One region of the Streptomyces sp. NPDC050423 genome, then DNA from elsewhere that is predicted to be linked to it. Evidence: riboswitches for the same ligand, from Rfam matches in the RefSeq annotation. Region 1 holds a riboswitch; each other region holds the start of a gene.

Region 1 (3,254 bases):
AGACCTCGGCGCCCCAGCGCAGGGCCTCGGAGAAGGACTCCGCGCCGATCGGGGCGATCATGAACTCCTGGATGTCCACGTTGGAGTCGGCGTGCGACCCACCGTTGAGGATGTTCATCATCGGGACGGGCAGCAGGTGCGCGTTCGGGCCACCGAGGTAGCGGAACAGCGGCAGGTCCGAGGCCTCGGACGCGGCGTGGGCGACGGCGAGCGAGACGCCGAGGATGGCGTTGGCGCCGAGCGAGCCCTTGTTCTCGGTGGCGTCCAGGTCGAACATGGCCTGGTCGATCAGCCGCTGCTCGGTCGCGTCGTAGCCGACGAGCTCCGGGCCGATCTGCTCGATCACGGCGAGGACCGCCTTCTCGACGCCCTTCCCGTGGTAGCGGTTGGGGTCACCGTCGCGAAGCTCAATGGCCTCGAACGCACCGGTGGAGGCTCCGGACGGAACAGCAGCACGACCCGTGCTGCCGTCGTCGAGGCCAACCTCGACCTCGACCGTGGGGTTGCCCCGGGAGTCGAGGATTTCCCGGGCTACGACGACGTCGATGGACGGCACGAGGCATCTCCTTCTGGGATATGACGCTGGTTGTGCAGGGTCACTTTGGCCTTGCGACAAGAGCCTAACCGGCCCGGCCGTCTCAGTCGGCCGTCCGCCCGTCCCCTGGGACGAAAAAGGACCCAAGAGCAGGCACAGCAGGGCAAACGGCCAGAAATTTACTGGCCAGTAACTACAACAGTTGAACAATCGACGCGGAAAGCGGTGAGCCCCGGCCCGGCCGCACGGGGGGAGGTGCGGCCGGGCCGGGGCGCTCAGCGAGGAGAGTGCCGAACTACTTCACCAGGTGGAGCTGCTGACCCGGGAAGATCATGTCGGCGTCCTTGACGATGTCCTTGTTCAGCTCGAACAGCTTCTCCCAGCCGCCCTTGACGTCGTGGTCGGCCGCGATCTGGCTCAGCGAGTCGCCGGTGACGACCTTGTACTCGCCGTCGCCCTTCTTGACCTTCTCGCCGGTCGGGGTGGTGACGGTCTTCTTCTGCCCGGCCTCGGGGGCGGTCGAGCGGTCCGAGCGGTTGGTGGCGGGGGCCTCGGTGCGCTCGGCCTTCTTCGGCTCGGCCTGCTGGGCCGGAGCCGACTCCTGCTTCGGAGCGGTCTCGGTCTTGGGGGCGGTGGAGCCGGTGTCGACGCCCGGGTCGACACCGTCGTTGCTCAGGTTGCCGGCGCCGGCGCAGGCCCAGGCGCCCGGTCCCTGCATGTCGAGGAGCTTCTCGGCCACAGCGATCTGCTGGGACTTGCTGGCCAGGTCGGCGCGGGCCGCGTACTGCGTACCGCCGGCGGCGGCCCAGCTGGACTGCGAGAACTGCAGACCGCCGTAGTAGCCGTTGCCGGTGTTGATGGACCAGTTGCCGCCGGACTCGCACTGGGCGACCGCGTCCCACGTGGAGACGGAGGCCGCGGAGGCGCCGGTGGCACCCATCAGGGGCACGGCGATGGCGGCACCCGTCACACCGGCGAGCGTGGCGAAACGGACGGCCTTGGACGGGCGGCGGTGCTTGTTGCCCTTGCTGTTCAGCAGCATCGAGACTTCTCCTCACCGACGCCTACGAGGTGAGCTGTCGGGTTCGGGCCAAGTGAGTTGCCCGGTCGCACGTCCTAGCGCACGACTTAACCCCAAGCCGGTCCTGATGCGTCTTGCGACGATCGGGCCCGGCACTTACCTGGGTCCCCCGCTCCTGCCTACGGCGCTTTACGCGTCTGTTCCCTTCGACCGACGGCAGGATTCGGCGTGACGATCGACGGGGCCCGCGGTGCGAGCGGTTCCGACCGTAAACACACGCAACCCCCACATTCAAAGAAGGACATACCGGATAAGCGGTCCATAATTGCATCTGAAAAACACATGTTTGCGCAGGTCGGAAGGGCTGCGGGGGGAGCTCCCGAACAAGACGCGCCAGTTCACGCGAAGAGACCCATGTCTCACTTAGTCAAAAGTGGGACATAGGCCTCTTAAGCGCCCCGGATTTGAGGCGTTTTCGGCTGTTGATCAGACCGCTTCCGCGGCCGCCCTCATCCGGCCTGCACGCCGAGATCGAGGCTCTGGCCGGGAAGGATGAGGTCCGGGTCGGAACCGACCGTCGCCTTGTTGGCCTCGTACAGCTCGGGCCAGCCGCCGGGCAGCTTCTGTGCGTCAGCAATCGCCCAGAGGTTGTCGCCCGGCCGGACGGTGTACGTACCGTCAGCAGCCGGTGCGCCCTTGTCGCGTGCGTCGCCTTCGCCCCGCGAGGCGTGCCGCCCCGAGTCCCGGTCACTGCCCGCTCCCTCCGGGGCGGGCGCGCCGCGGTGCCTGCCGCCCGCTTCCCCGTCCGAGGAGGACCCGTCCGGGGCGTCCGAGGCGTCCGGGGTGCCCGAGGGGGCGGTCGCGCCGGAGGAGCCGGATGCCGAGGGCGTGGCGGACGGGGAGGCCGAGGCGTCCGGCGTACGGTCCTTGTCGGCGGTGTCGGCCGTGGCGTCGTCCGACGGGGCCTTCGTCGCGCCCTTGGACGCGTCGTCCGAGGGGCCGGCGCTCTTTGACGGGGCGGCACTCGCGGACGGGTCCGCACTCTCGGCCGGGTCCGCGCTCTCGGCCGGGTCGGCGGACCGCGTGCTGCCCGGGTCGACGCCGGGCAGGGACCCGTCGACGGCGAGGCCGGAGATGACCGCGCAGCTGGGCCACGCCTTCGGCCCCTGGGCGTCCAGGACCTTCTCCGCCACGGCGATCTGCTGCGAGCGGCTGGCGAGGTCCGCGCGCGGGGCGTAGGACTCGCCGCCGTACGACTTCCAGACCTCCTGCGAGAACTGCAGGCCGCCGTAGTAGCCGTTGCTGAGGTCGGCACTCCACATGCCGCCGCTCTCGCACTCCGCCACCCGGTCCCAGGTCGAGGCGTCGGCGGCGTGCGCGCCGGCCGCGCCGAGCAGCGGGATGGCAATGGCCGAGCCGGTCACGCCTGCGGCGACGATGATCGCGGGTGCCTGCCGAGGGCGACGGTGTCTGCCGTTCGCGGAGCCCATGGGAATGCCTTCCGTGTGACTGACGAGTGACGGGTGAGTCGAACGGTGAACCTAGCGGGACTCGAACGTGTGTCACAAGTCGATGCAGCAGAGATCACGTAAAAGTCACAGAGTTGACAGCGTGTCACCTTCCCTGGAAGTGGGCCCGGGGGTGAACTCCACCGGAAGCGCGCGCAGTCCGCGCATGATGAGCCCGCCACGCCGGCAC
Region 2 (3,254 bases), on a different contig from region 1:
GTAGGTGGCGATCTTGCCGCGCAGATGGCGCAGCACGGGAACGCCGCGAGTGTCGAAGCCGGTGGTGACCATGACGGTGCCGACCGATTCGGTCAGCTCCGCGACAGCGCGCTCGAAGCGCTCGGCGACGTCGTCGGGATCGGTGCCCGGCCGGATGATGTCGTTGCCGCCCGCGCAGAAGCTCACCAGGTCGGGGGCGAGTTCCCTGGCGCGGGGCACCTGCTCCTCGACTATCTGGTCGAGGAGACGTCCTCGTACGGCGAGATTGGCGTACCTGAAGTTCCCGTGCGCGGCGCCTGCGAGGCCCGGTGCCGTTCCGGGGTCCGGGAGCTGGTCAGCGAGGATGACCGCGAACCTGTCCGCCCAGCCGACGAATGTCCCGTCGGGGCCGAGATCGCCGACTCCCTCGGTGAAGCTGTCGCCAATCGCCGCGTACGACTCGATGGCGCCCTGCCTGTTGATGACGCTCTGTCGGATGTTTCTCGAATCGTTTGCCACAAGGGCATATCCTGCACCGTCGAATGTGACCTACGCGACCGTAATACGGGGTTGACGGGTGGTGAGATAGACCACCCGGTCAGGTTTTGGTAAAGGGGGAATAAGCAGAGGGACGGTGCGCCGCCGCGCACCGTCCCTCTGTGTATTGCTCAGGTCCGGGTTACCGGACCGGTGCTGCCTGGATCAGACGTTGATCCCGTTCGACGCCAGGTAGGCGATCGGGTCGACGTCCGAGCCGTACGCCGGACCCGTGCGGATCTCGAAGTGCAGGTGCGGGCCGGTCGCGTTGCCGGTGGCGCCGGAGAGGCCGACCTGCTGGCCCGCGGTCACGGTCTGGCCCGCCGAGACGGAGAGCGAGGACATGTGTCCGTACTGCGAGTAGTGGCCGTCGGCGTGCTTGATGACGACCTCGTTGCCGTACGCGCCGCCCCAGCCGGCGGTGACGACGGTGCCCGAGGTGATCGCCTTCACGCTGGTGCCGGTGGACACGGGGAAGTCGATGCCGGTGTGGCTGCCGCTGGACCAGCTGGCGCCGGAGGCACGGTAGGCGGTGGTGTGGTTGCCGGGAACCGGGTGGACGTAACCGGAGCCGGTGCTCCGCTCGGCCGGGGCCGAGGTCCCGTTGGACGCCTGGGCGTCGGAGGAGGACGCGGCGTTGGAGGCCGTGGGGGCCTTGGACTCGGTCTTGGCCGGAGCCTTGGAAGGAGCCTTGGAGGGAGCCTTCGACGGGGTGGTGGCACCCGCGGAGGTGGGCGAGCCGGTGGTCGAGGCGTGGCCCCAGGCCTTGCCGCCGAGCGTCAGCTTCATGCCCGGGAAGATCAGGCTCGGGTCGTCGCCGACGACCTTGCGGTTGTCCTGGTACAGCTTCTCCCAGCCACCCTTGAGCTTGTGCTCGGCAGCGATCTTCGACAGGTAGTCGCCGGAGACCACGGAGTACGTCGCGGTGCCGTCCTGCTTCTCCGAGACCGGCTTGGCCTGGGCGGCGTGCGTGGCGACGGCCGAGTTCGCGGTGCCGGGAGCGGCCTGCTCCGCGGCGTTGGCACCGGTGGCGCCGAGCAGCGGAAGCGCGATGACGGCTCCGCCGGCGCTCGCGACGACGACGGCGCGGGCGATGGTGCTGGACTTCGGACGGCGGTGCTTACCCGATATGGGCATGAAGAATTTCCTCTCCGGCGCCTACGAGGTGAGCTGTCGGGTTCGGGCTGGAGATGCCCGGTCGCGCCTGGCGCGACTTCACCCCGAGCCGGCCGGATCTCTCCGGTCGGCGGCTTACCTGGTTCCCCCGCTCCTGCCACACGGTGAGTGGGTGCGAATTCCGGACGGCGGCAGGATTAGGCGTTCCATCCGGATTGAGAGCGAACGTAAGCGAGTGGGGACGGCGGAAACAAGCCATGGGTTCCACACCGGATTCCACTCCGGGAAATCGGAGCGGAATTCCGGTCACACTCCGTGGATTACGGATCTTGGCTTTCCGCGCGGCGCATGGAATACCCAGCCGCGGCGTCGCCACACACCGTCACGGATATGATCCCGCTCACGAGGGGGCGATCATCTCCCGCACAAGCAGGGCATGTTCGACCAAAGCCTCAATACGGACATGTCACGCCCGTAGTTCGCACCGGAGCCGCAGACGGGGCCCCACCCAGGAGTCCGCGCGGGGCCGTCACCGAGACGATTGCCCGAGTATCCGATGTCGTATCGTCACGGGAGTGGACCCGTCGGCGACACGCGTCGGCGGCAGAGCCTCCAGGAGTGACCGTGACGCAGCAGCTGCCGCAGACCCCGTCGACGGAACCCGAGCTGGCGGGGGTCCGTAATTTCCGTGACGTGGGCGGACTGCCCACCGCGGACGGCCGCCGGGTGCGGTACGGACGGCTCTACCGCAGCGGTCACCTGGCGGGCGCCACCGCCGAGGACGCCGCGTTCCTCGGCGGTCTCGGCCTCCACACCGTCTTCGACTTCCGCAATGCCGCCGACCTGAAGCTGGACGGACTGGACGTCGAGCTGCCCGGCGTACGCAATGTGAACATCCCCCTCACCGACCCGGCGGACGGCGCCGAGTTCTGGCGGATGGTGCGCGACGGCAACACGGACGAGCTGCGCGGCCTCCTCGACGGCGGCAAGGGGACCGACCGCATGGTCGCCTCCTACCGGACGATCATCCTGGAGCGCACCGCCGAGCACAGCCGCGTGCTGCACGCCCTGGCCGAGGACAGCGTCCCCGCCCTGATGCACTGCGCGGCCGGCAAGGACCGGGCGGGGCTCTCGATCGCGGTCTCGCTGCTCGCGGTCGGCGTCGGGCGCGAAGCCGTCGAGGCCGACTACCTCAAGTCCAACGACGCCCACCGCCGCTACCGGGTGCGCCGCAGCGACACCTCGGCGGCCGGGATGTCGCCCGAGGTGATGGAGCTCCTCAGCCCGCTCTTCGGCGCCCACAGCGAATATCTCGCCGCGGCCTTCGCCACGATCGACGAGACCTGGGGCGGCACCGACCGCTACCTCTCCGAGGGGCTGAAAATCACCCCCGAGACCCGGGAGCGACTGCGCGAGCGGCTCCTCGACGACGCGTGACCGGCCGGCCGGCACACCGAGCTCCCGGCTACTGGTTGTGCATCCCCACGGCGAACAGCAGGTAGAGGAAACCCGCGATGACGTGCCCGGCCACCAGATAGGCGAACAGCCTGATGACGAGCCCGCGCGGCATCCGGCTCTCCTGCGAGTCGGACTCCTTGCGCCTGGCCGGGGTGAGCGGGTCG
Region 3 (3,254 bases), on a different contig from region 1:
TCCGCTCCATGACCGCCTCCAGCACCACCGCGGGGCCCGCGCCCGACTCGACGATCGTGCGCAGCTCCTCCATCAGCGTGTTGAACCGCTTGACGGCGTTGGCGGAGCGCGCGGCCATGCCGTACGCCTCGTCGACGCGGCGCAGCGCCTGCGGGAAGGTGATCTTCTCGCGCAGCGACAGGGCGTCGATCATCGCCTCGGCCCGGTCACCGATGCCGCGCTTGGGCACGTTGAGGATGCGGCGCAGCGGGACCGTGTCCTCGGGGTTGGAGAGGACCCGGAGGTAGGCCAGGACGTCCCGGACCTCCTTGCGCTCGTAGAAGCGCACACCGCCGACGACCTTGTAGGGCAGGCCGACCCGGATGAAGATCTCCTCGAAGACACGGGACTGCGCGTTCGTCCGGTAGAAGATCGCGACGTCGCCGGCCTTGGCGTCGCCCGCGTCGGTCAGCCGGTCGATCTCGTCGGCGACGAACTGCGCCTCGTCGTGCTCGGTGTCCGCGACGTAGCCGGTGATCCGGGCGCCTGATCCGGCGTTGGTCCAGAGGTTCTTCGGGCGGCGGCTCTCGTTGCGCTCGATGACGGCGTTGGCGGCGGACAGGATCGTCTGGGTGGAACGGTAGTTCTGTTCCAGCAGGATCGTGGTCGCGTCCGGGTAGTCCTCCTCGAACTGGAGGATGTTGCGGATCGTGGCGCCCCGGAAGGCGTAGATCGACTGGTCCGCGTCACCGACGACGCACAGCTCGCCGGGGGCGTCGGCGGCACCGGCCGGGCCGACCAGTTCCCGTACGAGCGTGTACTGGGCGTGGTTGGTGTCCTGGTACTCGTCGACCAGGACGTGCCGGAAGCGGCGGCGGTAGTGCTCGGCGACGTCGGGGAAGGCCTGGAGCAGGTGCACCGTCGTCATGATGATGTCGTCGAAGTCCAGCGCGTTGGCCTCGCGCAGCCGGGACTGGTACATCGCGTAGGCCTGGGCGAGCGTCTTCTCGAAACCGTCCGCGGCCTGGCCGGCGAAGGTCTCCTCGTCGATCAGCTCGTTCTTCAGGTTCGACACCTTCGCCGTGAACGACTTCGGCGGGAAGCGCTTCGGGTCGAGGTCGAGATCGCGGCAGACCAGGGCCATCAGCCGCTTGGAGTCCGCGGCGTCGTAGATCGAGAACGAGGACGTGAAGCCGAGCCTCTTCGACTCGCGGCGCAGGATCCGGACGCACGCGCTGTGGAAGGTCATGACCCACATGGCGTTGGCGCGGGGGCCGACGAGCTGCTCGACGCGCTCCTTCATCTCGCCGGCGGCCTTGTTGGTGAAGGTGATCGCCAGGATCTGGCCGGGGTGCACGCCCCGCTCGGCGAGCAGGTGGGCGATGCGGTGGGTCAGTACCCGGGTCTTGCCCGAACCGGCCCCGGCGACGATGAGCAGCGGGGACCCCGCGTGCACGACGGCGGCGCGCTGCTCGGTGTTCAGCCCGTCGAGCAGCGCGGCGGCGTCGATCACCGGGCGGTGGGCCCCGTCGCGGTAGTACGCGTCGCGGGGCGGCGGGGGCCCGTCGAACACGCCCCCGAAGAGGTCCTCCGGCACCGCTTCGGGTGCGGAGTCCTCGGGGGGCGGCGGGGGCCCTTCCTCCGCGTGCTGGAGGCCGGCCAGGAAACTGTCGTCAAAGAGGCTGCTCATCGCTGTCCGAGTCTAGGGCCTGTCCGGCGGATCAAGGCCGGGGCCGCATGGCGAACCGCACACCTCCGCGCACCGCCGCGCGGGCACCCAGAGCGATGCCGGACCCACACTGCGTGGACGGATCCCGCGCCTGACCTGCCCGCACCGCGTCCACTTCACCAAGGTCACGAAAATGTATCGGGCATATCGAACATCAACCTTCACAGCGGCACCATGAGTTGGCTAGCGTGCACGTTCGGGCGGCCCGTACCCCCAGAGGCGAACCACGCCGAGCGGGCGTCCACGCCGAATCCTGGGCTGCCCGTACGGAGTCCGGAACCGGGGACCCACACGCAGCACCGGGGTGAATCGGTCCGAATCCCCCACCTGGACCGTAGGGCAGCCTTCCGTTCCGCCCGAACCCGACAGCTAACCCGGTAGGCGGTCCACGGAAGGAGATGCCGGCCTTGGCGTCGCATCGCAAACCGCGCCCCCGGGTGCGCAGCACCACCCCGGCCATCGGGTTCACGACGGCCGCACTCGCCTCGGTGACCCTGCTGTCCACGCAGAGCGCGCTGGCGGCCCCGGCCCCGAAGCCCAGCATCGAGGACGTCCAGAAGAAGGTCGACGACCTCTACCGGCAGGCGGGCACCGCGACCCAGCACTACGACCAGGCGAAAGAGGCGTCCGCCAAGCAGCGCACCAAGGTGGACACGCTGCTGGACGACATCGCCGAGCGCGCCGACAAGCTGAACGACGCCCGCCGGACGCTCGGGAACTACGCCGCAGCCCAGTACCGCGACGGTGCGCTCGCGCCGACCGCCACCTTCTTCCTGGCGAACGACCCGCAGTCGTTCTTCGACCAGACCCACCTCATGAACCGGATGGCCGCGAACCAGCAGCAGGCCGTCACGGACTTCCGTACGAAGCAGGCCGAGGCGTCGAAGAAGCGCGCCGAGGCGGTGACGGGCCTGGAGACGCTCACCGCGTCCCAGACCAGGCTGCGCACCAGCAAGCGGAACGTCCAGGACAAGCTGACCGAGGCCCGCACGCTGCTGTCGAAGCTCACCGCCGAGGAGAAGGCTCGCCTCGCCGAGCTGGAGCAGAAGAAGAAGGACGAGGCCGAGCGCAAGGCGGCGGAGCTGGCGAAGAAGCAGGCCGCCGCGGAGGCGGAGGCCGACCGCAAGGCCAAGGAGGCCGGGAGCGGGACCGGCACGGGCACCGGGAGCGGCACGGGCACCGGGACGGGTTCCGGCTCGGACAGCAGCGCCACGACGAAGGCCGAGAAGGTCCTCGCGTTCGCCAGGGCCCAGATCGGCAAGCCGTACGTCTGGGGGGCGACCGGCCCGTCCTCGTACGACTGCTCGGGGCTCACCCAGGCGGCCTGGAAGGCGGCGGGCGTCAGTATTCCGCGGACCACCTGGGACCAGGTGAACGTCGGCACCCGGATCGCGACGGCGGATCTGCGGCCCGGGGACCTGGTCTTCTTCTACGACGACATCAGCCACGTCGGCATCTACAAGGGCGACGGCATGATGATCCACGCGCCGAAGCCGGGGGCGAACGTGCGCGAGGAATCGATCTACTACATGCCGATCTACGGGAG

Evidence for each region. A riboswitch is a leader RNA that binds a small molecule or an ion and turns the genes downstream of it on or off. The one in region 1 is predicted to bind cyclic di-AMP.
Region 2: linked by a shared signal. The riboswitch ahead of AB0I52_RS28785 (peptidoglycan DD-metalloendopeptidase family protein) and the one ahead of AB0I52_RS13660 (transglycosylase family protein) in region 1 are both predicted to bind cyclic di-AMP.
Region 3: linked by a shared signal. The riboswitch ahead of AB0I52_RS07900 (NlpC/P60 family protein) and the one ahead of AB0I52_RS13660 (transglycosylase family protein) in region 1 are both predicted to bind cyclic di-AMP.

Annotation. Positions count from the first base shown of each region.
Region 1 is NZ_JBFAJY010000015.1:6,553-9,806, forward strand. Features, by position in the region: gene eno (phosphopyruvate hydratase) at 1-556, opposite strand, end outside; gene AB0I52_RS13660 (transglycosylase family protein) at 831-1,577, opposite strand; cyclic di-AMP (ydaO/yuaA leader) riboswitch at 1,582-1,753, opposite strand; gene AB0I52_RS13665 (transglycosylase family protein) at 2,066-3,046, opposite strand; partial or broken gene AB0I52_RS13670 (cytochrome P450) at 3,152-3,254, opposite strand, start outside.
Region 2 is NZ_JBFAJY010000048.1:50,418-53,671, reverse strand. Features, by position in the region: gene AB0I52_RS28790 (SGNH/GDSL hydrolase family protein) at 1-498, opposite strand, end outside; gene AB0I52_RS28785 (peptidoglycan DD-metalloendopeptidase family protein) at 682-1,653, opposite strand; cyclic di-AMP (ydaO/yuaA leader) riboswitch at 1,657-1,846, opposite strand; gene AB0I52_RS28780 (tyrosine-protein phosphatase) at 2,257-3,069, shown strand; gene AB0I52_RS28775 (DUF6126 family protein) at 3,098-3,254, opposite strand, start outside.
Region 3 is NZ_JBFAJY010000007.1:79,828-83,081, reverse strand. Features, by position in the region: gene pcrA (DNA helicase PcrA) at 1-1,669, opposite strand, end outside; cyclic di-AMP (ydaO/yuaA leader) riboswitch at 1,943-2,108, shown strand; gene AB0I52_RS07900 (NlpC/P60 family protein) at 2,107-3,254, shown strand, end outside.